Regions from separate parts of the Microbacterium sp. AR7-10 genome, predicted to be linked through region 3. Evidence: predicted binding sites of a transcription regulator. Region 3 holds the regulator's gene; each other region holds the start of a gene.
The links. Region 3 encodes LexA, which represses DNA repair genes until DNA is damaged. Its sites were predicted from a motif close to TCGAACANNTGTTCGA; they were not measured.
Positions count from the first base shown of each region.

Region 1 (10,522 bases), on a different contig from region 3:
GTCTCGCACCTTGCCGAGGCGATCGCCCACGGGGTCGAAGACGGCGCATCCTGCCAGACGTGCGACGAAGACCCGTTGTGTGCTCACGGCTCAAGCGTAGTCCGCGAGTGCGCTGACGGCCCGGCGGGTGACGGCGCACAGGGGTCGATGGGACAATGGCCGGATGAGCATGCTGAATCGACCGGGAAAAGGCACCGACCTCGGCGAGGTGATCGCCTCGACGAAGGACTACGAGGCCGCCCAGAAGATCGTCTCGAAGCTGATCGCAGGAGAGGTGCCTGCGCGTGACATCGCCATCGTCGGCGAGGGCGTGCGCACGGTCGAGCGCGTGACCGGCAAGCTCGGATACGCAGCCGCCGCGCGGTCGGGCGCGACCAACGGCGTGCTGATCGGTCTGCTGCTGTCGGCCGTCATGCTGTTCGGCACGCCGGATGCCCCGATCTCGCTCTTCCTCGGGTTCCTGCTCATCGGTGTCGCGCTCGGCATGATCATGAGTCTGGTGACGTACTCGATCGTGCGTCGCCGTCGTGATTTCGCGAGCATGATGCAGATGCTGGCCGATCACTACGAGGTGCGGGTGCAGCCCGCGTCGCTGACCAAGGCGCGGGGCGTCGTGGGTCCGGAGCGCGCGCAGAGCGTGCGTCCGCCGGTCGACCTCAGCGAGCCGCCGCGGTACGGCGAGCGCGTTCCGCCGGCAGGTCAGGGTGGCTCGGCTGGCCAGGGCGGTTCGGCAGGTCAGGGCGGTTCGGCAGGGCAGGGCGGTTCTGCCGGCCCGGCGGACGAGTCCGGTCCGTCGACGCCGGCCGGACCCGCCTCTCCGTCGCCGCAGCCCGTCGCCGATCCCGCTCCTGCTCCGGATCCGGTCCCGGATCCCGCTCCTGCCCCGGACCCGGCTCCGGGAACGACCGGCGGTCCGGTCGTTCCGCCCAAGCCGCCGCTTCCGGGTGCGGAGCCCGGCATCGAGGGGGCCGACCCCGGGTCCGCCCCGAAGCCCGCCGCGGGCAGCGACCTGTCGAATCCGACCGACCCGCGATGACGGGCTCGAGCGGCCGGGCGACGGGCGCTTCGGCGTGGGCGCTGGGTCTGCTCGTGCTGCTGCCGGTTCCGTTCCTCGGGCCCTTGGCCGCCGGCGGCGGCATGATCGCGGCCCATGACTCGCTGTCGCGGCAGGGCCCGGTGGCGAAGCAGAACGCCGCTCTCGCCCGCTCGTGGGGACGGCTGTTCCTGATCGTGTCGACCGCGTTGCTTCTTCTGCAGTTGATTGTCGGGCTGGTGCGGTTGACGCAGCCGAGTGCTCCGGCGTCGGGTCTCCTTCCGCAGGGCATCCCGCTTCTGCTGTATGTGATGGTGTGCGTCGTGCATCTCGTGGTGGTGCTGGTCGCCCTGCGGCGCGCGCGTCGCGGTCAGATCGTGCGCCTTCCATTCGTGAGGAGCGCCTGATGGCGGTCGAGGTGCCGCTGCCGGCGGGATCGGTGACGGTGTCGACAGCGTGGGAGGAGCCGGATGGCGAGTCGCGCGGTGTCGTCGCGATCGCGCACGGAGCCGGTGCGGGCATGGATCATCCGTTCCTGGTCGGTTTCGCCGCGGCGCTGCGGGACGCCGGATTCACGACGGTGCGCTTCAACTTCCCCTATGTCGAGGCGGGCCGGCGGATGCCAGGGCCGGCCGCGCACGCTGTGCTGACCTGGCGCGCGGTGGTGACGTCGATTCGTTCCGAGCGTCCCGATGCTGCGATCTGGGCATGCGGCAAGTCGTACGGCGGCAGGATGGCGTCGATGGCTGTCGCGGACGGGCTGAAGGTGGACGGGCTCGTGTATCTCGGCTACCCCCTGCATCCGCCCGGCAAGCCGGAGAAGCTGAGGGTCGAGCACCTGCCTGCCGTGCGTCCGCCCCAGCTGTTTGTGGAGGGTACGAACGATCCGTTCGTGCAGCCGCTGGCGCAGCTTGAGGAAGCGGTGGCGTCGTGTCCGGATGCCAGGATCGCGTGGATCGACGGCGGTGGGCACTCGTTCGAGGTGAAGGGCGCCAAGCGGCCGGCTGACGTCATCGGCGCGGAACTGGCGCCGTTGGTGGTGGCGTTCATCGACGAGGTCGAGCGACGGCACGCGCCAAGGTGAGCATCGGGCTCCATCACATCGAGCTGTGGTTGGCAGATGGCCTGTCGGCGTCAGGTTCGCCGTGGCTGTCGACGCAGCTCGGCTTCGTTCGGAAGCAGAGCGGGGAGGGTGGCGAGTCCTGCTCGGCCGGTGGCGCTCACCTGAGGCCCACCATGTCGCCGACGTCGTCGGCGGTGCAGCATCCCGCCCCGTCGCACTATCTCACGCGATCGCGGGTCGGAAGCGCCGGGGCGGAGGGTCGATTCCGGCCCAGGCTGCGACGAGTGCTGCGCGTGCACGCAGGGGGATGGCCGGTTCTCCGCCGGGCGGATGCAGCAGGAACTCGCCTTTCCCTTCTCGAGTGATGCGCCATCCGCCGTGATGCAGCTGCATATGGTGATGTCTGCAGAGCAGGATGCCACGGTCGATATCGGTGCGACCCCGGTCGGCATGCCATTCGTCGATGTGATGGGCTTCACCGTACGATGCGGGGCGGTCACAGCCTCGCCAGCGGCATCCGCCGTCTCGGATGGCGAGCGCGATGCGCTGCGGGGGAGTGAAGAGTCGGTGTTCTCGGCCCACGTCGAGCGGATTGCCGCGGGAATCGATGGTGACCTGCACGGTCCCGCTCTCGCACACGTGCTGCTGGATGCTGGCGAACGGAAACGGCATGCCGTAGTCCTCGGTGCGCGCGCTGGTCGGGGTGCCGTCGCCGGCCTGCACCTGCACGAGGCGCACTCCGGCCTGGCGTGCGCCGAAGACGTCTTTCGCGTCGGCGAGAGAACCCGCGCGAAGCAGATCGATGAGCAGGTCGTAGAACAGCTGATCGTTGGTCCGAGAGTCGGCGGCGAGATCTCGAGCATTGTTCGCCTCGTCGGAGTCGACGAACCGCGGGCCCCCGCGACGTGGGCGCAGACCCGCGTCACGGATCGCTCTCATCCAGGCGGCGCCTTCGTCTTCGAACTCGATGTGCCCGCGCTCGCGTCCGTCGGCGTCGATCCAGGTGCGGAAGCTGCGCCGATCGTACCGCTCTGCGAACCGGCGCGCAGCGCCCTCGGGGTCGAGCTGGTCCCTGATCGCGCGGGCTTGGATGCGAAGCTCTTCGACGGTGCGGCAGCCGGCGTCGGCGATGAGCTGCTCTGCCGCTGCCGTCCAGGCGGCGTGCGTGTCGTCGGAGTCGTCGGTCGGCTGGCCGAGGCCGCGCTGGATCGCATCCTGCTGCGCCGGGGAGAGACGCCCCTGCAGCAGCGCCGTCGACAGCGGCGCATGCCAGGGCATCCGGGGAGGCGTCGTGTCAGAGAGCACAGGGACGGCGTCGTGGCCGCTCCACGACGTCTCATTCCCCTCCGCCGCAGCGGGGACGTCGCTGTCGAGGATGGACTGGCCCAGCCGCACCTGCCGCTGCGCATCGGCATGGCTGCTTCCGGTGAGCTCCTGCACGAGCGCTGCGGGAGAGCGGTGACCGCGGGACTGCGCCAGCCCGTCCTGCCCCGCCTCGCGCGTGGACCGGGCGGCGACGATGCCCGCGCCGACGATCCCGATCCGCTCCGCCGCGCGCACCAGCGCCGCCGCCGCGCCCAGCGCCTCGACCAGCTTCTCGCCCGGCAACGACGACATCCGCGCCGACAGATCCTGCACATCCGCATCTGCGCCGAACAGGTCGCGCAGAACCGCGACCTGAGCGTCGATGTCGGTGAAGAGGGCCATGACTCAATTGTGCGAGCGACCACCGACATTCGAACAAGAATTCGATCGATAATCGCGTCCGGAAGATCACGAAGAGATAACGAAAGGCGGTACTGCCGGATCCGCGTGAACATCCCGTGAGCGCAGCGGTCGACCGGCTGGCCCGCAACGCAAGAGCATGATGGCGGGTGAGGTCGCAGGAAGGTCGATCCACGACGGCTACAGGCGATACGAAGGTGCCTGCAGCCGGCGACCTCAGCTGTTGGACAGATCTGCTGGTGGCATCGCGCCCCGTCCCGACCTGACCGATTGCGGCCTCTTCGTATGCGCCTTGAGCGCGTGCAGCACCCCCAGCCGACCGCCTACAGCGCCGTGCGCACGATCGCGCGCACGAACAGCCAGGTGATCAGCACGAGCACCGAGATGGACTCTGAGAACCGCGCTCAGCGGCTCAGCTCTTCCGCAGCCGCGCGATCCACGCCTCGACGTCCTCGACCGTGCGGGGGATGTCGGCCGACAGGTTCTCGGCGCCGTCCGCGGTCATCAGGATGTCGTCCTCGATGCGCACGCCGATGCCGCGCAGCTCCTCCGGCACGGTCAGGTCGTCGATCTGGAAGTACAGACCCGGTTCGATGGTGAAGACCATGCCCTCTTCGAGCACCCCGTCGTAGTACATCTCGCGGCGCGCCTGCGCGCAGTCGTGCACATCGATGCCGAGGTGGTGCGAGGTGCCGTGCACCATGTAACGGCGGTGCTGGCCGCCGTTGTCGGCATCCAGAGCCTCCTCTGCGGAGACGGGCAGCAGGCCCCACTCCGCGGTGCGGCGCGCGATCACGTCCATCGCGGCTTCGTGCAGCGCGCGGAAGCGCACTCCGGGCTTAGCGACGGCGAACGCGGCGTCCGCGGCCTCGAGCACGACCTCGTACACGCGGCGCTGCACGTCTGAGAACGTGCCGTTCACCGGCAGGGTGCGGGTGATGTCGGCGGTGTACTGGCTGTCGACCTCGACACCGGCGTCGATGAGGATCAGGTCTCCCGGCACGACGGCGCCGTCGTTGCGCGTCCAGTGCAGGTAGCAGGCGTGATGGCCGGAGGCGGCGATCGTGTCGTAGCCCTCCCAGTGCCCGTCGCTGCGAGCCCGCTGGTGGAACACACCCTCGACGATGCGCTCGCCTCGGGGGTGCGCGATCGCGCGGTCGAAGTCGCGGATGATGTCGTCGAACCCGGATGCCGTGACCGCGACCGCATGCCGCATCTCGGCGATCTCGAACTCGTCCTTGACCAGGCGCAGCTCCGAGACGAAGCGGGTGAGCTCCTCGTCGACGTCGACGACGAGGTCGTCATCCCCGGCGACGAACGAATCCACGTGGGCGGTCGCGACGTCGAGGTCTGCGGCGACGCCTGCGAGCGAGGGGCGCGGCCCGATCCAGAACTCGCCGATCGTGGCATCCGAGTAGAACTCGCTGGTGGTGCGGTCGGCACGCTCGCGGAAGTACAGCGTGACCTCGTGTCCGTTCTCGGTCGGCTCGAAGACGAGCAGCGAGTCGGGCTCGGATTCGTTCGCCCACCCCGTGAGGTGGACGAAGGCGGAGTGTGCGCGGAACGGGTAGTCGGTGTCGTTGCTGCGCTGCTTGAACGATCCGGCCGGTACGACCAGGCGCTCTCCGGGGAAGGCAGCCGAGACCTTCGCGCGACGGGCCGCGGCGTACGCCGCCTGGGCGCGCGGGGCGGGCATGGACTCAGGGCGTTCGGCCCATCCGGTCGAGATCGTCTCGCGGAATCCACGGGGGAACGGCTGCTTGCGGGGGTTCTTCTCCGCTGCGACAGCCTCGGCGGGGGTCTCGACGGCGGCGTCGGTGTCTGCGCTGGTCATGCATCCATTGTGTCACTCGTCGCCGACACGGCACCCTGCCGCAGCGCCCCGGCGGACGCGCGACGCATGCCGCCCGGTTACCGGTTACCGACCCGCCGGCTCCAGCTGAGCGACGATCGCCCGATGGTCGCTGCCGCCCGCGTCCTCGAGCACGAGCGTTCCGGTCGCCTGCCATTCCGGGCTCGACATGATGTGGTCGATGGGTGCGCCGGCCAGATGCGGCAGGCTCGCCGGCCACGTGCCGACCATGCCGTTGCCGGTGCTCGCAGCGGCGTCGATGCAACGGCCCATGGTGCCGCCGTCGATGCCGAACGATGCCATGTGGTCGAGCGTCGCGTTGAAGTCCCCCGCGAGGATGAACTCGCCTTCCGGGCACTGGTCGGCGATCCACTCCAGGTCCGACCGCCACTGCGACATGTCGCCCTGGCGAGGCGCCACGGCATGCACGGCCACGATGGTGGGACCTGTGCCGTCGACGGGCATCGCCACGGCGCTCGGCACCGATCCGGTGTGGCTCGATCCGTCCAGCGACGAGTCGATCACCGAGTACTCGCCGAGGTCGGCCGAGATCAGGATCGTCGTCTGCCAGGCCTGCGGCCCGTCCGGCACGTCGGGCTGGATGTTGACGTGGTGCACCCACATCGGGCGTCCGGCATCGCGCATCATGATCGCGATCTGCTCGCCGACCTCCTCCGCGGTCTCGGGCAGCGACACGACGTCGATCTGCTGGTCGGCGATGACACCGGCGATCGTGTCGGCTGACACGGCGGCGCCCGCGGTGTTCCATGTGAGCACGCGCACCGCCTCATCGGTCTTCTGCGGCAGGGCATCCGAGCCGTATCCCCGAGTGGCCCCGATCACGCCGATCGAGCCGGCTCCGACCAGCGCCACGACGAGGATCGAAGCCGCGAAGCCGCGCAGCGGCCTCGCCAGGAGCAGCAGGGCGGCGACCAGGGCGACCACCAGGAAGGCGACCGCGAGCGCGATGCGGGAGGCGATGATCTGAGTGATCGGGAAGGTGAGCTCGAGATGGAAGAACTGCGGCCACACGAGAACCGCCGTCGCGATGGCGAACAGCACCGTGAGGAGGATTCCGACGAGTCGTAGCATCGTCCGAAATCCTAGAGGAGACGTCTGCGTCATCGCTGGCGGTACCCTCGGAGGATGACGTCAGGCCCCTCCACCCGCCCTCCGGGACCGAGCGACCTGCATCTGCACTCCAATCACTCCGACGGCACCGAGCCGCCGGCCGTGGTGATGCGTCAAGCGCACGGCCACGGCATCCGCACCGCCGCCCTCACCGACCACGACCGCACGACCGGCTGGCAGGAGGCTGGGGATGCCGCGGTCTCGCTGGGCATGACGTTCCTGCCCGGCATGGAGCTCTCGGCCAAGCACGAGTGGCGCAGCGTCCACGTGCTCGGGTACCTCTTCGATCCCGACGACCCCGACCTCGTCGCCGAGACCGATCGCATCCGCAGCGACCGGGTCGGTCGCGCGGAGCGGATCGTGCGCAGCATCGGTCGCGACTACGACCTCGGCTGGGACGACGTGCTGGCGCAGACGACCCCGGATGCCACGGTGGGCCGTCCGCACATCGCCGACGCGCTCGTCGCGCGGGGCATCGTCCGGGACCGCACGGAGGCGTTCGAGGGCATCCTGCATCCGCGCGAGGGCTACTACGAGCCGCACTATGCACCCGACCCGCTGGCGGCGGTGCGTCTGATCACGCGCGCCGGGGGAGTGGCCGTGATCGCGCATCCCGTCACGGCAGGACGCGACCGGATGATGCCGCTGACGTACATCGAGCGGCTGATCGACGAGGGGCTCGCCGGCTTCGAGGTGGATCACCGCGAGAACACCGCCGAGGGCAAGCGCCGGCTGCGTCAGATCGCCGCGCGTCACGACCTCATCGTCACCGGATCCAGCGACTACCACGGCGCGGGCAAACCCAACCGCCCCGGGGAGAACACCACCTCAGACGAGATGGTCGCCCGCATCGTCGAGCGCGCGAGCGGCGCATCGCCCCGCACCCCCTGAGACGCGATCGAGGCCCCTCCCGCTGAGCAGGAGAGGCCTCGATGAGCGTGAGGGGTCAGGCGCCGCTGGGGGCCGCACCGCCGCTGCGCCGACGACGGCGACGACGCTGCGGCGCCGGCTTGCCGTCGCGGTGCTCGCCGGTCGCGTCGCCGTCGTGCGTGCCCGCCCCGTCCGCCTCGCGTTCTGCGGGCGACGAGGAGCCGGATGCCTGCTGCTCGGTGCTCTCCGCGCCCTCGGCGAAGGTGGAGCCGACCTTGTCGCCCTCCGAGCTGCGACGGCGGCGACGGCGCCGCTTGGTCGCACCCTCGTCGGTGCCCTCGGCGGCGGCTTCCGCTGCCTTCTGCGGCTGACGCTGACGACGCTCCGACGCCGGCTTCTCGGCCTTCGGTGCGGTCACCAAGCGTCCCTTGGTGCCCTCGGGGATGTTCAGGTCGCTGTACAGGTGCGGGCTCGACGAATAGGTCTCGACGGGCTCGGGCTGGCCGAACTCCAGCGCGCGGTTGATCAGAGCCCACTTGTGCAGGTCGTCCCAGTCGACGAAGGTGACGGCGATGCCCGTCTTGCCCGCGCGGCCGGTGCGGCCGGCGCGGTGCAGGTAGGTCTTGTCCTCGTCGGGGATGGTGTGGTTGATGACGTGCGTGACGTCGTCCACGTCGATGCCGCGGGCGGCGACGTCGGTGGCGACCAGCACGTCGCGCTTGCCGGCCTTGAACGCCGCCATCGAGCGCTCGCGCTGCTCCTGGCCCATGTCGCCGTGCACGCCGCCGACGTTGAAGCCCCGGTCGCCGAGCTCGTCGACGAGCTTCTGGGCGGCGCGCTTGGTGCGGGTGAAGATGACGGTCTTGCCCCGGCCTTCGGCCTGCAGGATGCGGGCGATGATCTCGTCCTTGTCGAGCGAGTGCGCCCGGTAGACGATGTGCTTGATGTTCGCCTGCGTCAGGCCCTCATCCGGATCGGTGGCGCGGATGTGGATCGGGTTCGACATGAACCGGCGCGCCAGCGCCACGATGGGACCGGGCATGGTCGCCGAGAACAGCTGGGTGTGCCGCACGGGCGGAACCTTCGAGAAGATCTTCTCGATGTCGGCGAGGAACCCGAGGTCGAGCATCTTGTCCGCCTCGTCGAGCACGACCTCGGTCGCGTTCGAGAGGTCGAGCAGCCGCTGGTTGGCCAGGTCGATGAGACGCCCTGGCGTGCCGACGACGATCTGCGCGCCGGCCTTCAGCTGGTCGATCTGGCCCTCGTATGCCTTGCCGCCGTAGATCGCGACCACACTGGTGGAGCGGTTCGACGTGAGCAGGTCCATGTCCTCGTAGACCTGCACGGCCAGCTCGCGGGTGGGCACCACGATGAGCGCCTTGACGCCGTGCTCGGGGTTCTGGCCGAGCCGCTGCACCACGGGGATGCCGAAGCCGAACGTCTTGCCCGTTCCGGTCTTGGCCTGGCCGATGATGTCCTGGCCCGGAAGGCCGAGCGGAATGGTCTGCTCCTGGATGGGGAACGCATCGACGATCCCCTTCGCGGCGAGCGCGTCGATGATGTCCTGATCGATTCCCAGATCAGCGAATGAAGTCACAGTGTTCTCTTGCCTGTCCGGCGCGAGCGCGGCGTATGCCACGGGGGCGCCTCGTAACGGATCCACGCCGTCTCAGTTCATGCCAGGCGCGGGGCCCTGCTCCGATGGCAGGACGGGACAAGCCTACCGGAGGACGGCCCCGCGCCCAGTAGTGTGGGCTCGTGGTCAACTGGTTCTGGAAGCGTGCGCCCCAGCGGCGCACGCTGAAGCTGCGCAGCCGCGGGGAGGCGAGCGGCACGACGCGCGTCGACTTCGCCGAGCTCGCCCCGGAGCTGAATCGGTTCCTCGGGCAGGCCGCGTACCTGCAGCTCGGCTATTTCGAGACGCTCAGCCGAGGCATCCGCGGCACTCAGGAGCTGGCCCGCAAGGAGGCGCTCTCGCGCGCCGCCGGAGCCGCGCTCGACAAGCACCGCGGCATCGTGCAGGTGATCGCCGAACGCGGCGACGATCCGACGCAGGTGATGCTGCCGTTCCGCGAGAACCTCGACGAGTTCCGCCGCAAGACCATCGGCGAGCGGCAGGAGGAGACACTGCTCGCGGTGTACCTCACCGCGGGGATGCTGGACGACTTCTACCTCGCGCTGGCAGGCAGCTACGGCGAGACCGGGGAGCGGGTCGCCGCCATCCTGCGCCAGGACGACCGGGGCGGGGAGATCGTCTCGATCATCCAGGAGACGATCGAGAGCGACGACGAATGGCGCTCGCTGCTGTCGATGTGGGGGCGTCGCCTGGTCGGCGACACCCTGCTGGTGTGCCGCGACGCACTGCGGCCGGGGCGACTGGTCGCCGACGATCAGCGGATCGAGCCGGTGTACACCGAGCTGATGGGCGCGCACGCCAGGCGGATGGATGCCATGGGGCTCGCCTCGTAGCATCCCGGGCCGCATGCGCATCCGGCGGCGATCGCGTCAGATGCCGAGCGACTGCTTCTCGAGCGTGTCGCGGCGCGTGCGCTGCGACGTCAGGACGAGGGTGGATGCCGCGGCCAGCGCGAGACCCGCGCCGATGCTCACGACCCAGAGCAGTACGTCGCCCTCGCCGACGCCCGTCCACTGCATGATCGTGTAGACGGCGGCGGTCGTGGCGGTCGCGATCGCCGGTGTCACCGCGACGCCGCGCAGCTGACGCTGCGGCAGCGCGAAATGCAGGGCGACGCCCAGAGAGCACGCCGCGATCAGGGCGAGCAGGATGTACATGTCAGGCGAAGAAGCCGACGCGGCGCGACTCCTCGGTGCCCAGCTCGATGTAGGC
Region 1 is NZ_MJIR01000049.1:2,683-13,204, forward strand. It holds gene BFN01_RS06230 (magnesium transporter) at 1-87, opposite strand, end outside; gene BFN01_RS06235 (general stress protein) at 164-1,036, shown strand; gene BFN01_RS06240 (hypothetical protein) at 1,033-1,440, shown strand; gene BFN01_RS06245 (alpha/beta family hydrolase) at 1,440-2,117, shown strand; gene BFN01_RS06250 (HNH endonuclease signature motif containing protein) at 2,319-3,803, opposite strand; gene BFN01_RS06255 (aminopeptidase P family protein) at 4,234-5,655, opposite strand; gene BFN01_RS06260 (endonuclease/exonuclease/phosphatase family protein) at 5,740-6,765, opposite strand; gene BFN01_RS06265 (PHP domain-containing protein) at 6,820-7,695, shown strand; gene BFN01_RS06270 (DEAD/DEAH box helicase) at 7,751-9,271, opposite strand; gene BFN01_RS06275 (ferritin-like fold-containing protein) at 9,433-10,143, shown strand; gene BFN01_RS06280 (hypothetical protein) at 10,180-10,467, opposite strand; gene BFN01_RS06285 (DUF3107 domain-containing protein) at 10,469-10,522, opposite strand, start outside.
Region 1: the regulator LexA is predicted to act here: its motif matches at 3,833-3,848, upstream of BFN01_RS06250 (HNH endonuclease signature motif containing protein).

Region 2 (10,522 bases), on a different contig from region 3:
CCACATTCGACGAGGCGCACCGGGTTCACGGCGACGCGCACGCGGGGCGGCACCCCGTCGGCTGACTTTCGCTGTTCGGGCGCCGTGCGCTCGGCCGGCGTGGCGCGGGTGCCGCCGAGCCGCCGCTCGCTGCCGCCCCGGTAGCTCCCGGCGACGAGCCGCCTCGACCGGTCATCCAGTGGTAGCGAAGTACTGCCGGATGGCCGCCATCGCTGCCGACGTGGGCTGCGCTCGCGCCCACGCGATCCCGACCTGCATGTCTGGTAGCGGATCCGCCAGGGCGACCGGCTGGATCCGGTAGCCCTCGAGCGACCACGGACGATAGACCATGTCCGACAGGATTGTGATCGCGGAACCGCTTCCCACCAGGCTGCGGATGGCTTCGAGGGACGAGGTCGCGAGGAAGACCTCGCGGCCCAGGTCCGGCCAATACGAGCGAGTGGTCATGTCGGCTTCGTCAACGGTGAGCAGGGCATATGGATGGCCGCGGAGATCCGACAGGCGAAGATCACTGCGGTCGGCGAGCGGGTGCGTCGGCGCGACCCAGAGACGCCGTGCCGATCGGGCGAGCGGCTCAGCGTCGAGGCCCTCGCTGCGGAGGTTCGAGGTGAGCATCAGACCGAGATCCAGACGCCCCTCGATCAGCGACGCCTCGATCGCGGCACGATCCCGCTCATACCACTCGAAACTCACCCGAGGAAAGCGCGCCGTGATCTTCTGGATGTGCTGTGGCAGGAAGTAGCCCATCACGGTGTAGCTGGCTCCGATGCGCACGGTGCCGCTCAGCTCGGCATCGCTCGCGGTGTACGTCTCGGCGTCGCTGACGAGCTCGAGGATCTGGCGTGCGCGGGGAAGCAGGGAGCGCCCGGCATCGGTCAGTTCGACGCCACGGACGCTCCGTGCGAACACCGCGTGTCCCAGACGATGTTCGACCTCCTGTACCGCGGTGGTGATCGTGCTCTGTGCCACAAACAGCTCACGCGCTGCCGCGCTGACGGTTCCAGCCTCCGCGACAGCGACGAAGTACCGCAGCTGTCGCAGTGTGAAACCCATCGCCGTCCTCGTCTCTCATGCTCAAGGTATCGGTTCTATCGATGGATGACCATCTGATATCGGTTCTTTTTGTGTGAACCTCCGCTCCGTAGAGTCAGGAAGAGCGCCGCCGGCCGGTGGCGCAGAGAGCTGGAGTGAGGCGGCTGATGAGGCAGACGGTCGATGTCAACAGCGACATGGGCGAGGGATTCGGGGCATGGGCGTTCGCGGGCGACGTGGATGCCCGTCTCATGCCGCTCGTGTCCTCGATCAACCTCGCCGCCGGCTTTCACGCCGGTGACCCGGCCACGATCGACCGGGTGACCCTGCTCGCGCAAGAGCACGGCGTGGGGATCGGGGCGCATCCGGGCTTCCGAGACCTCGTCGGCTTCGGGCGCCGCCACATCGACGCTTCAGCTGAAGAGCTGGTGTGCGACGTGCTCTACCAGCTGGGCGCGGTTCGGGCTCTGGTGGAGCGACGAGGTGCGCGACTGCAGCACGTCAAGCTGCACGGAGCTCTGTACATGCACGCGGCTCGCGACGAGGCGTTCGCCCGCGCGCTCGTGGATGCGCTCGATGAGGCAGACGCCGACCTGCCCATCCTGACCATGGCAGGCAGCGTGCTCGACCAGGTGGCGTCTGAACGTGGGCACCCGGCGGTCCGCGAACTGTACGCGGACCGGCTCTACGGCGATGACGGACAGATCGTCTTCACCAGGGACGTCGGGTCGCTGCAGCCGGAAGCCGTCGTCGCGAAGATCGAGCAGGCGTGCGCGGAAGGCACGGTGCAGACCACCTCCGGGGCCAGCGTGCCGATCGTCTTCGACTCGATCTGCATCCACAGCGACACACCCGGAGCCGTTGCGTTGGCCACCGCCGTGCGCGTGGCACTCGACCGCGTCGGAGTCGATGTTCGCACCTTCGCTTGAACCGAATACGAGAGAACATGAGAGAGGGCCGATGATGTCCGTATCCCCATCCGTTGAAGAGATCACGATCCGAGAGCTTCTCGAGGCGTACCAGACGGGAACCACCACCGTGCGGGCCGTCGTGGAGGAGTACCTGCGCCGTATCGAGATGCTGGACCGCTCCGGTCCGAGCCTCAACTCGATCGTCGCCGTCAGCGACAGCGCGCTGGCGCGCGCTGACGAGCTCGACCGCGAGCTGGCGGAATCAGGCCAGCTGGCCGGGCCGCTGCACGGCGTCGTCGTCGCGGTGAAGGACAATATCGACACCGTGGACATGGACACCACCTGCGGCAGTGAGGCGCTCAAGGGCCACCGTCCCGAGAAGGACGCGGTCGCCGTCGCCCGGCTCAGGGATGCGGGCGCCGTCATCATCGCGAAGACCACGTTGCCGGATTTCGCGTCCTCGTGGTTCTCCTATTCTTCAGTCAGCGGAGAGACGCTCAATCCGCATCGGCTCAGTCATGACCCGGGCGGCTCGAGCTCAGGCTCTGCGGCGGCCGTCGCGGCGAACCTCGCCACCGTCGCGTTGGGCACGGACTGCGGCGGATCGGTTCGCCTGCCCGCCTCGTTCTGCAATCTCGTCGGGGTTCGCTCGACCCCCGGTGTGGTGCCCCGCACCGGCACCGGCTTCCTCGTCGAGTTCCAGGACACCGTCGGCCCGCTGGCGCGCACCGTGGAAGACGCCGTGGCGGTCTTCGACGTGATCGCGGGTTACGACGAAGGCGATGCCTTCTCGGTGTCGGCCACCATGTCTCGACCTCCCCGGGGGTACCAGACCTCGCTCGGTGACCGCAGCATCGCGGGCACGCGAATCGGACTCGTGACCAATGCGCTCGGCGACGAGAGTGACGCGAGATGCCGAGAGGTCAATACGCTGGCCCGCCGGGCGGCAGCGGACATGCGCGCGGCAGGCGCCGAGGTCGTCGAGGTCGAGATCCCTGACCTCGACACGCATCTCGCAGACACCAGCCAGTACGTCGCATGTTCGCGACACGACATCGACCTCTACCTCACCCAGCGGCCGACGCTGAGCCATCTCCGGGTCGCCGACATCGTGGAGAGCGGCAGGTATCACCCCGAACTCGATCTGCTGGAGGCTGTGAGCGCAGGTCCGGAAGACCCCGAATCCGACCCCGACTACACGGGAAGGTACGTCGCGCGCGACAAGTTCACCCGTACGATCCTGAACGTGATGGAGCGCCACGATCTCGACGCGCTCACTTATCCGACCACTCGCGTCCCAGCTCCTTCGAATGATGAGCGTCAGGAGTGGACTGTGCTGACCTTCCCCACCAACACCCTCATCGCCTCACAGGCTCTGCTGCCCTCGGTCACAGTTCCTGCGGGCTTCACCGTGGACGAGGTGCCCGTCGGTGTCGAACTGGTCGGTCGTCCCCATCGTGAGGCGGATCTGTTCCGCTGGGCCGCTGGATACGAGCGCGCGTCCCAGCATCGGCGCGCGCCCGAGCTGTAACGAGTTCGGCGCCGGCCCTCACCGGTGTTCTTCGTCGCCTGCGCGGTGAAGAACACCGGTGAGTCTCGTTTCAAGGTGCATCGTCCTGCGCTTCATCCAGACCACTGACCGCCAGGTGCAGCGCGCGCAACACTCGTCGCACCCCTGTATGCGAAACAATGTTCGAATGTCGGTGGCCCTCAGTTCAATGAAGGTATGGACGGCGTCATCGATCGACTCGAACAGCTGCAGGCGGACTTCGCCGCGGCAGTCGGCGACGCGCTGTCGGTCATCGCCGACCTGCCCGACGCAGAGGTGATGCGTCTGCTGGAGGCGAGCGGTCGGGTGCTTCGATCGAACGATGCGCTGCAGGTCGCGGCTACGGTGCAGGTGCGTCAGCGGTCCGAGGGTCTGCGCGGAGAGCGGATGACGACGTCGTACGGCTGCGATCGCCCGGCCGATCTGCTGCAGATGGTGCTGCGAACGGACGCGAAGAGCGCCGCGCGGTTGGCGAAGGCCGCGGGTCTCACCGCTCAGGTGCGCGGCATCACCGACGGCGAGTTGCTCCCGTCGCGCTACGACGAGCTGCGAAAGGCGCTCGCCGAAGCGACGATCGGGCTCGATGGGTTCCTCGCCGCCACGGCTCCGCTCGAGGCGAGCAGGGGTCGCGTGGCGCCGGAAGCGCTGGTCGAGGTCGACCGGCAGATCGCATCATTCGCGCGGCGGCGCGTACAGGGCCGCGACGCGGATGGGGAGGGCGCCCCGGCGTCGGATTCGCCCGCGCCCACCCCCGCAGAGCTGGCGCAGTTCGCGCAGGTGCTCGCCGCCTACCTCGACCCCGACGGGGCTGAGCCGACGGACGACGCCGCATCACGTGCTCGGGGGCTTTGGATCGGTCGGCTGCGCGATGGACGGGTGCCGCTGCGCGGCGAACTGCTGCCGGAGGTGGCCGCGCAGCTGGCCAGACTCACCGATAGTCTGCTGAATCCTCGTGTCCAGGGCGTGCTCGCGCCGCAGGGCGTGCACTTCGTCGACTCCCAACCGGACCCGGACGACGGGCTCGATCCGATCGACCCGCGCACGCGCGTGCAGAAGATGCATGACGCTCTCGCGACCATCCTCAGTGCGGCCGCACGAGGCGGCGAGCTGCCCGACCTCGGGGGATCGGCACCGACCCTGGTGATCACCGTCGATGCCGCGGACTACGCCGAAGGGTCAGGGTGGGCGCACGTCGAAGGCGGCGACGGCGTCGACATGGGCGTGCCGATCCGCGTCGCGGCGCAGGTGGGCTGCGCCGGCGGCATCCAGCGGGTGCTGTTCGACGATCGCGGCCGGATCGTCTCGCTCGGCACCTCCGGTCGTGTCTTCAACGCGCTGCAGCGACGAGCGATCATCGCTCGCGACGGGGGATGCGTCATTCCCGGCTGCACGATCCCGGCGACGTGGTGCGAGATACATCACGTCACCGAGCACGCAGCGGGTGGCGCCACGCATACCGATAACGGGGTGGCACTGTGCTGGCACCATCACCGCACACTGCACCTGTCCTAGTGGCAGGTGCGCATGCGCGGTGGTGTTCCCGAGATCCGAGGCCCGTCCTGGTGGGACCCCGGGCGCGAATGGCACCGGGCCGGGCGACGACGCGCTCGGGTCAGATCCAGCCCGGCAGCCAGTTGTGGATGAGCCAGAACGGATACGGCACGCTCATGCCCGTCCACACCGGGTAGAAGAACGCCGAGACGAGAACCACCACCACGAGGTAGACGGCAACCGTCCGCCGGCCTGCCGTCCGTCGATGCGGAGGATCGGAGGGGCGTCCGGCGAGCTCGCGCAGCGTCACCACCAGCGCGAGGATGAGGAACGGCACCATGACGATCGTATAGAACTGGAAGATCGTGCGGCTCGGCACGAGCAGCCACGGCACGTAGGTCGCGACGAGGCCGACCAGCGCGATCGTGTGCATCGGGCCGACAGGGCGGCGCTCGATGAGACCCCGGACGAAGCGATACAGCAGAAACAGGGCCGCGGCCACTCCGCCGTACCAGATCAGCGGGTTCGGCACCGACGAGATCACGGCGATGCAGTGATCCGCTCCGCAGTCCGTCGGGTCCGAGCCGACCCAGATCGCTGTCGGGCGCAGCAGCAGCGGCCACTGCCACGCCGGGCTCGCATAGGAGTGTGGGCTGGACAGGCCGATGTGGAACCCGTACATCGACGCGTGGTACTTCCACAGCGCGGCCAGCGGATTGGCATCCGCCCCGCGGTCATAGCCGCCGGAGGTGACCAGCCACCCGGACCACGAGACGAGGTAGGTCAGCATCGCCGGGCCGACCATCAGCAGGAACGAGACGGGTCCCTGCCGCAGTACCGCATCGCTCGGCCACAGCGGGATGCCCGCCCGGCGCCGGGCCAGGGCGTCGGTGATGACGACGTACAGGCCGAAGACGGCCAGGGCGTACAGGCCCGACCACTTCACGGCCGATGCCGCCCCCAGCGACACCCCGGCCGCGACCAGCCAGGGCCGCGACCACAGCACCGGACCCACCAGCCTGACGCGCGCCCCGTCGGCATCCGCTCGGCGCCGGGCCGCGATCCTCGCATCGAGCAGCGGCAGGGAGCGATCGCGGTCGAGCAGCACGAACAGGACGCCGAGCAGGATGAAGAAGGTGAGAACGCCGTCGAGCAGCGCGATCCGGCTCATCACGATGCCGAGACCGTCGATGGCGAGCAGACCGGCGGCGATGGTCGCGAGCACCCGCGAGCGGGTCAGGCGCAGGGCGACGAGATAGAGCACGAGCACCGTCAGAGATCCGAGGATCGCGGTCGTGAGTCGCCAGCCGGCGCTCGAGCCCGGACCCATCAGAGCCATGCCGAGCGCGATGATCCACTTCCCGAGCGGCGGATGCACGACATACGACCCCGCCGTCTGCATCGCGGAGTCGTCGCCGCGGGGCAGCTGCTCGTCGGCGCCGTCGCCCCACTTGCCCTCGTAGCCGAGGTTCCACAGCGACCACGCGTCCTTGACGTAGTAGGTCTCGTCGAACATGATCTCGTGCGGATGCCCCAGATTCGTCAGGCGCAACACCGCGGCGAGCAGCGTGACCAGCAGCGGGGCGAGCCAGCCCAGCACTCGCACGCGAGCCGGATCCGCTGTGCCCCACACGGCGAGTCGCTCCCCGCGCGTCGCCGCAGGCGGCGGCGTCGGGGGCGCGGGGAGGGTCACCTGTTCAGCCTAGGCAATCGGCGCTTCGGAACGGTCGACGCCACCCGCCTAAGCTGGTCGGGTGATCATCCTCGCCGCCACTCCGATCGGCAATCTCGGCGATGCGTCCCGCCGCCTGATCGAGGTGCTCGGCAATGCCGAGATCGTGGTCGCGGAGGACACCCGCACCACCCAGCGTCTGCTGCAGGCGCTGAAGATCGAGAACCGCCCGCGTCTGATCGCGCTGCACGACCACAACGAGAAGCACAAGGCGGCCGAGCTCGCCGAGCTCGCCGAGCAGCACGACATCGTGGTCGTCAGCGACGCGGGGATGCCCGCGGTCAGCGACCCCGGTTACGGCCTGGTCGCAGCCGCCGTCGAACGCGGTGTGACCGTCACCGCGATCCCCGGCCCGAGCGCCGTGCTCATGGCCCTCGCGATCTCGGGCCTGCCCACCGACCGATTCACCTTCGAGGGCTTCCTGCCGCGCAAGCCGGGGGAGCGCCGCTCGGTGCTGACCGCGCTGGCGAGCGAGCGGCGCACCATGGTGTTCTTCGAGTCGCCGTCGCGGCTCGCGTCGTCGCTCGCCGACATGGGCGCGGCCTTCGGCGCCGGGCGGCGGATCGCCGTCTGCCGCGAGCTGACGAAGCTGTACGAGGAGGTGCGCCGCGGCACGCCATCCGAACTCGTCGGCTGGGCCGAGCAGGGCGTGAAGGGCGAGATCGTCGTGGTCGTCGAGGGTTCGGCTCCGGTCGCCGTGTCCGCCGACGACGCGCTCGCACAGGTGCAGGCCCTCGTGGCATCCGGGATCCGCCTCAAAGAGGCGTGCGCCGAGGTCGCCGCCGCGACCGGACTCGGCTCCCGCGACCTCTACCAGTCCGCGCTCGCCGCCCGAAGCGCGTGACGCGAGGTCCGGGAAGGGAGCGTTCTCCCGACCGGGGCAGCTCGGCGGCATCCGCCCCAGGTCACGAATCAGAACACGGCACCGTTCCGGCCTACAATCGTGAGCATGCCCGCAGGCGAGTCCTTCTACATCACCACACCCATCTACTACCCGTCCGACGTGCCGCACATCGGGCACGGGTACACGACGGTGGCCGTCGACACGCTGTCGCGCTGGCACCGCCAGGCGGGTGATGACGCGTGGATGCTCACCGGCACCGACGAGCACGGTCAGAAGATGCTGCGCGCAGCGGCGGCGAACAACGTCACTCCGCAGGAGTGGGTCGACAAGCTGGTCGGCGAGAGCTGGTTCCCGCTGCTGACGACCCTCGACGTGGCGAACGACGACTTCATCCGCACCACGCAGGAGCGGCACGAGAAGAACGTGCAGGTGTTCTTCCAGAAGCTCTACGACGCGGGCTACATCTACGCGGGCGAGTACGAGGCGCTGTACTGCGTGGGCTGTGAGGAGTTCAAGCCCGAGTCCGAGATCGTCGACGGCACCGGCCCGTTCGAGGGACTGAAGGTCTGCGCGATCCACTCCAAGCCGCTCGAGCTGCTGCAGGAGAAGAACTACTTCTTCAAGCTCAGCGAGTTCCAGGATCGCCTGCTCGAGCTGTACAAGACCGAACCCGATTTCGTCCGCCCCGACTCGGCGCGCAACGAGGTCGTCTCGTTCGTGAGCCAGGGCCTCAAGGACCTGTCGATCTCGCGGTCGACGTTCGACTGGGGCATCCCGCTGCCATGGGACGAATCGCACGTCATCTACGTGTGGGTCGACGCGCTGCTCAACTACGTCACCGCGGTCGGCTACGGCGAGGACGACGCGAACTTCGCCCGGCGCTGGCCCGCGTACCACGTGGTCGGCAAGGACATCCTGCGCTTCCACGCCGTGATCTGGCCCGCCCTGCTGATGGCTGCAGGCCTCGAGGTGCCCAAGGGCGTCTTCGCGCACGGCTGGCTGCTCGTCGGCGGCGAGAAGATGTCGAAGTCGAAGCTCACCGGCATCGCACCGACCGAGATCACCGACGTGTTCGGCTCGGACGCGTACCGCTACTACTTCCTGTCGGCGATCGCGTTCGGGCAGGACGGATCGTTCTCGTGGGAGGACCTGTCGGCCCGCTACCAGGCCGAGCTCGCCAACGGCTTCGGCAACCTGGCGTCGCGCACGGTCGCGATGATCCAGAAGTACTTCGACGGCGTCGTGCCGGCGCCCGCCGAGTACGCCGAGCGCGACCGGGTGGTGCAGAAGAAGGTGGCGGATGCCGCGGCCGCCGCCGACGCGGCCATCGAGCACTTCCGCATCGACGAGGCGATCGACGCGATCTGGACGATCGTCGACGACCTGAACCTCTACATCACCGAGAACGAGCCGTGGGCGCTCGCGCGTGATGAGCAGCAGCGCGGCCGCCTCGGCACCGTGCTGTACACCTGCGCGGAGGGCCTGCGCGCGCTCGCCGTGCTGCTGTCGCCGGTGATGCCGCAGTCGACCGCGAAGCTGTGGGACGCCCTCGGCGTCGAGGGCTCGCTCGGCGCGCTCACCGCGCAGCCGATCCGCGAGGCGGGTGCGTGGGGTGCGCTGCAGCCTGGCACCGCCGTGACGACTCTCGCGCCCCTGTTCCCGCGCGTGGAGCAGACCGCCTGAGGCCCTCCGGTCGTCGATCGAGCGAAGCGAGGCGAAACGCATGGCGAACACCTACGTCCGGGCGCGCGACGCCGAGGGGCGCGGAGACCTCCGGTACCCGGCGGCTCCCGAGCCGCTGTCGGTGCCGGTGTACGACAACCATGCGCATCTCGAGATCACCGACGGCGTCGAGCCGCTGAGCCTGGAGGAGCAGCTCGACCGGGCCGCCGAGGTCGGCATCGCCGGTGTCGTCCAGGCCTCCGGTGACATCGAATCGTCGCGTTGGGCGGTGGAAGCCGCGGCATCCGACCCTCGTGTGCTCGCCGCCGTCGCCATCCACCCCAACGACGCACCGAGTTACGCTGCCGAGGGGCGCCTCGACGAGGCGATCGCGGTGATCGACGAGCTCGCGGCGCACCCGCGCACGCGTGCGATCGGCGAGACCGGTTTGGACTACTTCCGCACCGACGAAGCGGGCCGGCCCGCGCAGCACGAGTCGTTCGAGGCGCACATCGCGCTGGCCAAGAAGCACGGCATCGCCATGCAGATCCACGATCGCGATGCGCACGACGATGTGCTCGAGACGCTGACGCGCGTCGGTGCCCCCGAGAAGACCGTCTTCCACTGCTTCTCGGGTGACGACGCGATGGCGCGGATCGCGGCGGATGCCGGGTACTGGCTCTCGTTCGCCGGTAACATCACGTTCAAGAACGCGCAGAACCTGAGGGATGCCCTCGCGGTCACGCCGTTGGATCGCATCCTCGTCGAGACGGACGCGCCGTTCCTCACGCCGGTGCCGCTGCGCGGACGGCCCAATGCGCCGTATCTCGTGCCGCTCACCGTGCGGTTCATGGCCGCGGAGCTCGACGTCGACGTCGACGAGCTGTGCGCGCAGATCGCGGCGAACACGCTCGCGGTGTACGGCGCCTTCGCCTGACCCCTTCGGCCGCTACCGCGTCGCAGCGCCGTCGTCGAGGGCCGGCTTCGCGGCGGCGATGTGGGAGATCTGCCGCCACATCAGCAGCAGGGTCAGCGCCGATCCGGCGAACGCGAACCACCACGGTGCGGTCAGCCCCCATGCCTGCGCGATGAGTCCGCCGAGAGCCTGGCCGATGACCATGCCGCCGAAGACGCCGACCATGTTCACGGAGCCCACCCGGCCCTGCAGCTCGTGCGGAACCAGTCGCTGGCGCACCGTGGTCGAGATCGTGCCCCACACGAAGGCGTAGGCGCCGAATCCGAACATGATCACCAGCGCGACGACACCGCTCGTCGTCAGCGCGAAGGCGAGGTGCATGAGC
Region 2 is NZ_MJIR01000077.1:2,827-13,348, forward strand. It holds gene BFN01_RS10845 (DUF808 domain-containing protein) at 1-65, shown strand, start outside; gene BFN01_RS10850 (LysR family transcriptional regulator) at 172-1,053, opposite strand; gene BFN01_RS10855 (5-oxoprolinase subunit PxpA) at 1,200-1,961, shown strand; gene BFN01_RS10860 (amidase) at 1,993-3,474, shown strand; gene BFN01_RS10865 (HNH endonuclease signature motif containing protein) at 3,670-5,004, shown strand; gene BFN01_RS10870 (dolichyl-phosphate-mannose--protein mannosyltransferase) at 5,105-6,676, opposite strand; gene rsmI (16S rRNA (cytidine(1402)-2'-O)-methyltransferase) at 6,738-7,559, shown strand; gene metG (methionine--tRNA ligase) at 7,665-9,242, shown strand; gene BFN01_RS10885 (TatD family hydrolase) at 9,283-10,158, shown strand; gene BFN01_RS10890 (MFS transporter) at 10,171-10,522, opposite strand, start outside.
Region 2: the regulator LexA is predicted to act here: its motif matches at 3,625-3,640, upstream of BFN01_RS10865 (HNH endonuclease signature motif containing protein).

Region 3 (10,522 bases):
TGCGCGAGCACGCCGTCGGCGCGCGCGGCGAGCAGGTCGTCGCCCTTCACGTCCGCGGCCACGACGTTCATGCCCGCGGCGTGGGCGCGGCGGATCACATCGTCGAGGTCTCCCCCCACGGAGACGGGGAGGTGGAAGAGAGAACCGGTCGTCGAGCGCACCACCTTCGGGTTGTACGGGTCGACGGTGCGCCCGGTGAGCACCACGGCATCCGCGCCTGCCGCGTCCGCCGCGCGGATGATGGTGCCGAGGTTGCCGGGGTCGCGGACCTCCTCGCAGATCGCGATGAGTTTCGGCTCGGCGGCGAAGATGTCCTTCACGGACGTCGGGGTCTGGCGTGTGACCGCGATCAGACCCTGCGGGGTCACCGTGTCGGCCATGGCGGCGAGCACCGCCTCGGTGACGTACTCGACCTCGACGTCGCGCTCATCGGCGAGAGCGCGCACGTCGGCATGCTTCTCCCACGCGGTGGGAGTCGCGAACAGCTCGACGATCGCGTCCGGCAGGTACTGCAGCGCTTCGCGCACCGACTGCGGGCCCTCGAGCAGGAAGAGTCCCGTCTCGACCCTGGCGCTGCGCTTGGTCAGCTTGGCGACGGCACGGACGCGGGGAGAGCGAGGGTTCTCGAGCACCCGGCCAGTCTACCGGGGTGCGGAGACGCGAAACGGGCGCCTCCCCGGAGGGAGACGCCCGTGCAGACCACTCGGATCAGGCAGCGGCCTTCGGCGCGTTGACGTCCGAGGGCAGAGCGTTCTTCGCGACCTCGACGAGTGCCGTGAAGGTGCCGGCGTCGGTCACGGCCAGGTCGGCCAGCATGCGGCGGTCGACCTGCACACCCGCGAGGCCGAGGCCCTGGATGAAGCGGTTGTAGGTGATGCCGTTCTGACGGGCAGCGGCGTTGATGCGCTGGATCCACAGACGACGGAAGTCGCCCTTGCGCTTGCGGCGGTCGCGGTACGCGTAGACGAGCGAGTGGGTGACCTGCTCCTTCGCCTTGCGGTACAGGCGCGAACGCTGGCCACGGTAACCGGACGCGCGCTCGAGGATGACGCGACGCTTCTTCTGCGCGTTGACTGCGCGCTTGACTCTTGCCATTTTCGTATTCCTATTCGTACGGGCGTCGCGGTCAGCGACCGAGAAGCTTCTTCGCGACCTTGGTGTCTGCCTTGGACAGGACCTGGTCCTGGTTCAGGCGACGGGTGCGCCGGCTCGACTTGACCTCGAGGTTGTGGCGCATGCCGGCCTGCTGCTTCTTCAGCTTTCCGCTGCCGGTGATCTTGAAGCGCTTCTTCGCACCCGAGTGGGTCTTCTGCTTCGGCATCTTCTCTTCCTTCGTGTGGCGCCCTGGCGGGCGACGGTGGGTACCCGCTCGGAAGCGGGAGCTGTGGGGGCGGGCTACGCCTCGGACTCGTCGGTCGCCTCGGAGTCCGTGCCCGGGCCGTTCTTCGCGTCGCGCGCGGCCTGCTTGTTCGCGGTGCGGACGGCGTTCTGCTCTGCCTTCGCCTCGGACTTGTTCTTCAGCGGGGCGACGACCATGACCATGTTGCGCCCGTCGATGGTGGGGTTCGACTCGACGGTGCCCAGCTCGGCGACGTCCTCGGCGAACTTGCGCAGCAGACGCACGCCCTGCTCGGGACGCGACTGCTCGCGGCCGCGGAACAGGATCATCGCCTTGACCTTGTCACCGGCCTTGAGGAAGCCCTCGGCGCGCTTGAGCTTGGTCGTGTAGTCGTGAGCCTCGATCTTCAGGCGGAAGCGGACCTCTTTGAGGATGGTGTTCGCCTGGTTGCGGCGCGCTTCCTTGGCCTTCTGCGCGGCCTCGTACTTGAACTTGCCGTAGTCCATGATCTTGACCACGGGCGGCTTGGAGTTGGGGGCCACCTCGACGAGGTCGAGGTCCGCCTCCTGGGCCAGACGCAGTGCTGCCTCGATGCGGACAACGCCGATCTGCTCACCCGCGGGACCGACGAGGCGGACCTCGGGGACGCGGATGCGCTCATTGGTACGGGGATCGCTGATGCGGAGCTCCTAAGACGTGGGTTCTCGGCCACCGGGATGCAGGTCGCATCTCGGGCGAAATCGGAGTTCTCCCCACCCGCCGGTGCAGTCAGACACACCGGCTTGTGACACCCTTTCCACCGGAACCGGCGGGGTGCTGAACCCGGTAGCCTGGAACGGCAAGCGCGGGTGGGATCAGAATCCTCTTTCGTATCGGAGCATGACACTCCGAAGCCCGCAGAAGTCTACCAGAAAGCATCCCGAAGTGACGATTCCCGCTGAGCACCCCGATGACCGCCACGATCGCTGGGAGCAGCAGGAGCACGCCGCGAGCGCCGCGACGCGCGACATCGCGGACGTTCCCGCCGTCGAGGTGATCACGACGACCGCCGTGCACCTGATGAGCGCCGCGGCCGTGAAGGTGGGCCTGGCGGACTCCCCCGAGGAGCAGACCGACCTCGACGAGGCGCGCAAGCTCATCAACGCCCTCGCCGGCCTCATCACCGCCGGAGCGCCCGAGATCAGCGACATGCACGCCCGGTCGCTGCGCGACGGACTGCGCTCACTTCAGCTGGCCTTCCGCGAGGCGTCCGTGATCCCCGACCCGATCGGCAAGGGACCCGGCGAGAAGTGGACCGGCCCCGTCAACTGAGCTTCTCGCTCAGCCCGCGGAGCGCGTCAGCTTCACCGTGAGCGAGTCGACCAGCACGGCCATCCGGTCATCGGCCGCCCAGCGCTGCGCGAGCCGCGCGAGCACGGCGTCCAGCGTCTCGCGCTCCAGGCCGTCGACGAGCTCGAGGGTGACGACGAGCTCCGCGCCGCGCATCCGGGCATCCGGATCCCCCGCCGCGACCGACACGTCGATGACCGCCAGCTCGTGAGCGATGCTCTCCCGCAGAGCGGTGAACACCTCCGGCGACAGGTGGCTCGGCTCCCAGCGCTGAGCCTGGGCGATCGCCCAGACCGCCGGGCGACGGATGACGAACTCGGTCTCGGATGCCGGGTCGAGAATGATGAGGTCCGTCTGCTCGCTCGACGCCGACAGCGCCACGCGGATCGCCTCCACGGGGATCGGCCGGGCTGCGGCATCCCAGCGTCGCATCGTGTCGACCGACGAGAACACCGGCTGCACACGACGCCCGTCGGGGGCGGCGACCGTGACGATCGAGAGCTCCTGCGTCTTGTCGACCGTCAGTCCGGTCGGCCCCACGCCCTCATCGCCCTTCTCGGCGATGAGGGGCACGAGCACGCGCGCATCGCGGAAGGCGTCGACCACCTCGACCTGCGAGCCCGAGCCGCCGCGGAAGCGCAGCAGGGCGGCGAGCAGGGCGGGGTCGGCGGAGCCGTCGTCGGCGGCGTGCGGGTTCGCCTGGAAGCTCCGCCCCTCCCACGGGACGCCGGCCGAGTCGCCCGGGTTCCTCCGCCCGTGGTCGCAGGCGTCGTCAGTCGCCGGCGACATCCAGCGCCTCGGCGAGGGTGAACTTCCCGGCGTAGAGCGCCTTGCCCACGATCGCGCCCTCGACGCCCAGGGGCACGAGCTGACGCAGCGCCGCGATGTCGTCGAGCGTCGCGACACCGCCGGACGCGATCACCGGCTTCGGGGTGCGCGAGGTGATCTCGCGGAGCAGGTCGAGGTTCGGACCGCGCAGGGTGCCGTCCTTCGTGACATCGGTGACGACGTAGCGGCTGCAGCCGGCCTCTTCGAGGCGCTCGAGCACATCCCAGATGTCACCGCCCTCCTTCGTCCAGCCGCGCGCGGCGAGTGTCGTGCCGCGCACGTCGAGCCCGACCGCGATCGCCTCGCCGTATCGGCTGATGACGTCGGCCGACCACTCCGGGTTCTCCAGGGCGGCCGTGCCGAGGTTGATGCGGGTCGCACCGGCCTCGAGCGCGGCGTCGAGGCTCGCGTCGTCGCGGATGCCGCCGGAGAGCTCGATGCTCACGCCGCGGTACTGCTTGATGACCTTGCGCAGGATCGCAGTGTTGCTGCCGCGGCCGAACGCCGCATCGAGGTCGACGAGGTGGATCCACTGAGCACCGGCGTCGACGAACTCGCCGGCCGCGTCGACGGGGTCGCCGTAGCTCGTCTCGGTGCCGGCCTCGCCCTGCGTCAGGCGCACCGCCTTGCCGCCGGCCACATCGACCGCGGGCAGCAGGATCAGCGAGGGGGACTGTGCGAAGTCGTTCATGTCGTCCTTCGAAGGGGGTGGGTGCGGCCCGAGCGGGCACGAGAGATCAGAGTAGCCGGGCAGGGGGGTCGTCTCAAATGACGTGACGTCCGGCGCCTCGGTGAAGTGGGGTTCTCGCAGGCCCCGGCGGTACGATCGGAGGCGCACCGGCCGGGCAGCCCCGCCTGTGCGCACATCGACACGAAGGGACGCGAGGCATGGCCGACGCGCACAACGACAGCGGCGCAGGTCCGCTGCGCCGGCGGACGAGCGCTGCGCGGCGTTCCGCACCCGAGCCCGAGTCGATGGTGTCCGAGGTCCCGCTGGTCGCGTCCGACGGCCCGGTCGAGGCACCGCGTTATCATCGCGGGTCCGCCGCCGCGTCCGCGCCCGCTCCGGCACCGGAATCCGCGCCCGCATCCCCCGTCTCGCGGCGCGAGCAGCGTGAGCGACCGTCGTTCCTGCAGCAGGAGCGACGCGAGGAGCCCGCCAGGACCGGCGCGCGCGGCATGCTGAACCGGATCGGATTCTCGCTCGCCCCCGGTGCCGCAGAGCGCGCGGTGCGCGAAGACGAGCTGCTCGTCAGTCAGCACTGGCCGGGCCCGCGCACGATCGCTGTGGTGAACGGCAAGGGCGGCGCGGGCAAGACCCCGACCACCGTGCTGCTCTCTGCCGTCTTCGCGCGCTTCGGAGGCGCGGGTGTGCTCGCCTGGGACAACAACCAGACCCGCGGCACCCTGGGCTGGCGCACCGACACCGGCCCGCACGACCGCACGCTGTTCGAGCTGCTCCCCGAGGCCGATCGGCTGCTGGGCGCGGGCGCGCAGTCGGCGGATCTCGCGCATTTCGTGCACCACCAGGCGCGGGAGAAGTACGACGTGCTGCGCTCGAAGCCGATGCGGCTCGCTCAGGAGAACCGGCTGCGCTCCGCAGACATCGACGCGATCCACGCCGTGGCGGCGAAGTACTACCGGCTGATCATCATCGACTCCGGGAACGACGAATCCGACCCGATGTGGCTGCGCATGATCGACCACGCCGACCAGATCGTCGTGGCGACCACGACGCGCGACGACCACGCCGAGGCGGGTGCGCTGCTGCTCGAGGCTCTCGAGGACCGCGACGAGCGATCCGCCCGGCTCGCCCGTCAGTCGGTGGTCGTCGTCACTCAGGCGGACCCCAAGGCGACCCCGGCCGATGTCGACCAGGTCGTCACCGGCTACCGCGACCTGGCACGGGAGGTGGTCGCGATTCCGTTCGATCATGAGATGGTCGACGGCCACCTGCGCCTCGGCGCCCTCGCCCCGGCCTCCCAGACCGCATGGCTGGCGGCGGGAGCAGCCGTCGCGCGGGGCCTCTGACCACCCGTACCGGGACCACCCGCACGGGTCTCCGTGCGGGGCTCCGGGTCGCGTCGGACGCTAGAGCGACTCGACCCAGTTGCGCAGCAGCCGGATGCCGGCCTGTCCCGACTTCTCGGGGTGGAACTGCGTTGCGGAGAGCGGGCCGTTCTCGACCGCGGCGATGAAGCGCTCCCCGTGGGTCGCCCACGTCACGGCGGGCTGCGGGAACGGCGGGATGACGTCGAGCTCCCACGACGTGGCGGCGTACGAGTGCAGGAAGTAGAAGCGCTCGTGCTCGATGCCGCGGAAGAGCACACTGCCCTCCCCCGGCTCCACGGTGTTCCAGCCCATGTGCGGCAGCACCGGGGCGTGCAGCTCGGCGACCGTGCCCGGCCACTCCCCCAGGCCCTCGGCGGGGTGCCCGCGCTCGACACCGCGTTCGAACATCACCTGCATGCCGACGCAGATGCCGAGCACCGGGCGCCCACCGGCCAGGCGACGGTCGATGATCTCGTCACCGCCGTGTGCGACCAGCGCCTCGCGCACGGCGGCGAAGGCCCCGACGCCGGGCACGAGCAGGCCGTCTGCCTCCAGCGCTCTGTCGCGATCGCGAGTGAGCTCCACCTCGGCGCCCGCGGCGGCCAGCGCCTTGACGGCCGAGTGCACGTTGCCCGACTCGTAGTCGAAGACGACGACGCGGCGCGTGGTCACAGCGCACCCTTGGTCGAGGGGATGCCCTCGACGAGCGGGTCGAGCGCCTTGGCCTGACGGAACGCACGGGCGAATGCCTTGAACTCGGCCTCGGCGATGTGGTGCGGGTCGCGTCCGCCGATCACGCGCACGTGCACGGTGAGCCCGGCGTTGAAGGTGATCGCCTCGAACACGTGGCGCACGAGCGATCCGGTGAAGTGCCCGCCGATGAGGTGGAACTCGAAGCCGGCCGGCTCTCCGTCGTGCACGAGGAACGGGCGGCCGGAGATGTCGACCACGGCTTGGGCGAGAGCCTCATCGAGAGGCACCATGGCGTCGCCGTAGCGCGAGATGCCCGCCTTGTCGCCCAGTGCCTCGCGGATCGCCTGGCCGAGCACGATCGAGATGTCCTCGACGGTGTGATGCGCGTCGATGTGCGTGTCTCCCGTGGCGCGCACGGTGAGGTCGGTGAGCGAGTGCTTGGCGAAGGCCGTCAGCATGTGGTCGAAGAACGGCACGCTCGTGTCGATGTCGCTGCGACCGGTGCCGTCGAGGTCGACGACGACCTCGACGGTCGACTCGGAGGTGCTGCGGGTGCGGCGGGCGGTGCGTTCGGTCATGCTGACGGTCCAATCGACGCGAGGGCTTCCAGGAATGCGGTGGTCTCGGCCTCGGTGCCTGCGGAGACCCGGAGGTGATGCGGGATGCCGACATCGCGGATGAGCACTCCGCGGTCGTACAGTGCGCGCCACAGGGCCTGGGGGTCGTCCACTCCGCCGAACAGGACGAAGTTCGACCACGAAGCGTGCGGCCGGTACCCGAGGGCCTCGAGCGTGGCCGAGATGCGCTCGCGCTGCTCGACGATCTCATCGACCATGCGCAGCATGGTGGCGGAGTTGCGCAGCGCCGCGACGGCGGCGGCCTGCGTGAGGGCGCTGAGGTGGTACGGCAGGCGCACGAGCCGCAGCGCGTCGATGAACGCCGGATCGGCGGCCAGGTACCCGACCCGAGCTCCGGCGAAGGCGAAGGCCTTGCTCATCGTGCGCGACACCGCGAGACGCGGGCGACCGTGCAGCAGGCTCAGCGCGGAGGGCGCGTCATGCGGGGCGAACTCCTGATACGCCTCGTCGACGACCACGACACCGCGGGCCGCCTCATAGACGGCCTCGATGACGTCGAGTCCCAGCGGCGTGCCGGTCGGGTTGTTCGGGGTGCACAGCAGGATGACGTCCGGGTCGGCCTCGGCGACCTGTCTGGCGGCATCGTCGGGGTCGATGGTGAAGTCGTCGTGGCGCGTGCCGGCGACCCACCGTGCGCCGGTGCCCTGCGTGATCAGCGGGTACATCGAGTAGGTGGGTGCGAACCCGAACGCCGTGCGGCCGGGGCCGGCGAAGGCCTGCATGATGTGCTGCAGCACCTCGTTCGAGCCGTTGCCAGCCCAGATCTGCTCGGCCGTGAGACCGTGACCGAGGTACTCGGCGAACCCTTCCCGCAGCGCGGTGAACTCGCGGTCCGGGTAGCGGTTGACATCGCGCAGGGCGAGGGCGACGTCGTCGAGGATGTCGCTGGCGACCTCGTCGGGAACCGGATGCGTGTTCTCGTTGACGTTCAGAGCGACGGGAAGCGGCGCCTGCGGGGCGCCGTACGGCGTGAGCCCGCGCAGATCGTCGCGGAGGGGCAGCTCATCGAGGGATGTCACATGCTCCATCGTAGGCCGCGCATCGCACCCACCGCCTCGGATGACGGCGCACTCTCACTCGGCGGGCGCGGTCTCGGAGTAGGCGGTCGGGATCGCGATCGACGCACCCGCCTGGATCATGCCGGAGGGGAGGTTGTTGAGACGCCTGATGTCATCGATGACCTCGCGCGGGTCGGAGCCGGGAGCGGCCTCAGCGGCGATCGACCAGAGGGTGTCACCGGGCAGCACCGTCACCGTCTCGAACGCGACGGGTGCGCTCTGGCCGGACGCGATGGCGGAGCCGCCGGCCAGCAGAGAGACCGCGATGCCGGCGATGACCGGCGCGGCGGCGAGGGTGGCGAGCAGACGACGACCGCGCACGGTGAGGCGCAGCCGGGTCGGGACAGAACGCCGGGCAGCGGCCGTGACCGACGCGGTCAGGGGGGCCTGGATGCTGATGGTGCTCATGCGATGCTCCTCTTCGCTCTCCTCCGCCCATCGGGCGGAAGTGGTGCAGCTTTCGCATCCGGCATCCGGCCGGGGATGCCGGATGCGAAGCTACGTTCCGAATCTATCTTCGATATCGAACATCTGTCAAGAATTCTTCGAATACAGCGCCCGCGGTTCTGCGACACGCTCGAACAGATCTTCCGTTTTCCGAGCGAACTCGGATACGGTTTCGATGAAGTCAGCCCACCATGGGCCACCGACATTCGAACCGCATCCCCGCGAAGACGCGGATCTGCACCGTGTGAGGGCATGAAGGAGCACCCATGAGCGACAACCCCGAGACCGCAGCCGAGGCTCCCCGCACGCGGCGCCGCAAGAGCCTGAGCCCCAAGCAGATGGCGATCCTCGAGGTGATCCAGAGCTCGATCGCGCGTCACGGCTACCCGCCGAGCATGCGCGAGATCGGCGACGCGGTGGGGCTGAAGTCACTCTCGAGCGTCACCCACCAGCTCGGGCAGCTCGAGCTGAGCGGCTACCTCCGCCGCGACCCGGGCAAGACCCGCGCCATGGAGGTGCTGATCGATCTGCCCGGCAGCGGAGCCGAGAACCCCGCAGACACCGCCCCGTCGGTCGGCGATGCCGCGCTGGTGCCGCTCGTCGGTCAGATCGCCGCCGGCGTGCCGATCACGGCAGACCAGCAGGTGGAGGAGATCTTCCCGCTGCCGAGGCAGCTCGTCGGCAAGGGCGACCTGTTCATGCTGAAGGTCAACGGAGAGTCGATGATCGATGCGGCGATCTGCGACGGCGACTGGGTGGTCGTGCGCACGCAGAACAACGCCGAGAACGGCGAGATCGTCGCCGCCATGATCGACGGGGAGGCGACGGTGAAGACCTTCCGCCGCCGAGACGGGCACACCTGGCTGCTGCCGCGCAACTCGGCTTTCGAGCCCATCCTCGGCGACGAGGCGGTCGTGCTCGGAAAGGTCGTGGCGGTGCTGCGCTCGGTCTGAGCGAGCCCTCGCGAACGAAGAGGCGCCCCTTCCCGGTCGGGAAGGGGCGCCTCTTCGTCGTGGGCGGTGCTCAGACGGTGACCGCGACGTCCTCGCGGACGCGCCTGGTCGCCTCGACGATGTTGCGCAGCGACTCCACCGTCTCCTCGTACGCACGGGTCTTCAGGCCGCAGTCGGGGTTCACCCACAGCTGGCGCAGCGGCAGCTCGTCGACGGCGCGACACAGCAGCGCCTCGATCTCCTCGACGCTGGGCACACGCGGCGAGTGGATGTCGTAGACGCCGGGGCCGACACCGTGGTCGAAGCCGAATCGCGCGATGTCGGCGACGACCTCCATGCGGCTGCGCGCGGCCTCGATCGAGGTGACGTCGGCGTCGAGGGCGCGGATCGCGTCGATCACGACACCGAACTCCGAGTAGCAGAGGTGCGTGTGGATCTGCGTTCCGGCGGCGGCGCCGCCGGTCGCGAGCCGGAACGAGCGCACCGACCAGTCGAGGTAGTCCGCCTGATCGGCCGCCTTCAGCGGCAGCAGCTCGCGCAGCGCCGGCTCGTCGACCTGGATGATCGCGATTCCGGCGGCCTCGAGGTCGGTGATCTCGTCGCGCAGGGCGAGCGCGACCTGGTTGGCCGTCTCGCCGAGCGGCTGGTCGTCGCGCACGAACGACCAGGCCAGGATCGTCACGGGGCCGGTGAGCATGCCCTTGACCGGCTTCGCGCTCAGCGACTGCGCGTACGACGCCCACGAGACGGTGATCGGCGCAGGGCGCGACACGTCTCCCCAGAGGATCGAGGGCCGGGTGGCGCGCGAGCCGTACGACTGCACCCAGCCGTGCTGGGTGACGGCGAACCCGTCGAGGTGCTCGGCGAAGTACTGCACCATGTCGTTGCGCTCCGGCTCGCCGTGCACGAGCACGTCGAGGCCCAGCTCCTCCTGCAGGGCGACGACCTGGTCGATCTCCCGGCGCAGGAAGTCGTCGTAGTCGTCGGCGGGCAGCTCGCCGCGCAGGAACTGCGCACGAGCCCTGCGGATGTCGCCGGTCTGCGGGAACGAGCCGATCGTCGTCAGCGGCAGCGCCGGCAGGTTCAGCGCCTGCTGCGCGCTCTCGCGCTCGGCATACGAGACGCGCGAGAACTCCGTCTCGGAGACCTCATGGCCGCGCACGGCTCCGTCGCGCACGCCGGGTG
Region 3 is NZ_MJIR01000063.1:9,583-20,104, reverse strand. It holds gene BFN01_RS08900 (RNA methyltransferase) at 1-632, opposite strand, end outside; gene rplT (50S ribosomal protein L20) at 709-1,095, opposite strand; gene rpmI (50S ribosomal protein L35) at 1,127-1,321, opposite strand; gene infC (translation initiation factor IF-3) at 1,396-2,019, opposite strand; gene BFN01_RS08880 (DUF1844 domain-containing protein) at 2,270-2,650, shown strand; gene BFN01_RS08875 (SseB family protein) at 2,660-3,457, opposite strand; gene priA (bifunctional 1-(5-phosphoribosyl)-5-((5-phosphoribosylamino)methylideneamino)imidazole-4-carboxamide isomerase/phosphoribosylanthranilate isomerase PriA) at 3,441-4,187, opposite strand; gene BFN01_RS08865 (AAA family ATPase) at 4,385-5,527, shown strand; gene hisH (imidazole glycerol phosphate synthase subunit HisH) at 5,588-6,220, opposite strand; gene hisB (imidazoleglycerol-phosphate dehydratase HisB) at 6,217-6,819, opposite strand; gene BFN01_RS08850 (histidinol-phosphate transaminase) at 6,816-7,907, opposite strand; gene BFN01_RS08845 (LysM peptidoglycan-binding domain-containing protein) at 7,953-8,345, opposite strand; gene lexA (transcriptional repressor LexA) at 8,651-9,337, shown strand; gene metE (5-methyltetrahydropteroyltriglutamate--homocysteine S-methyltransferase) at 9,408-10,522, opposite strand, start outside.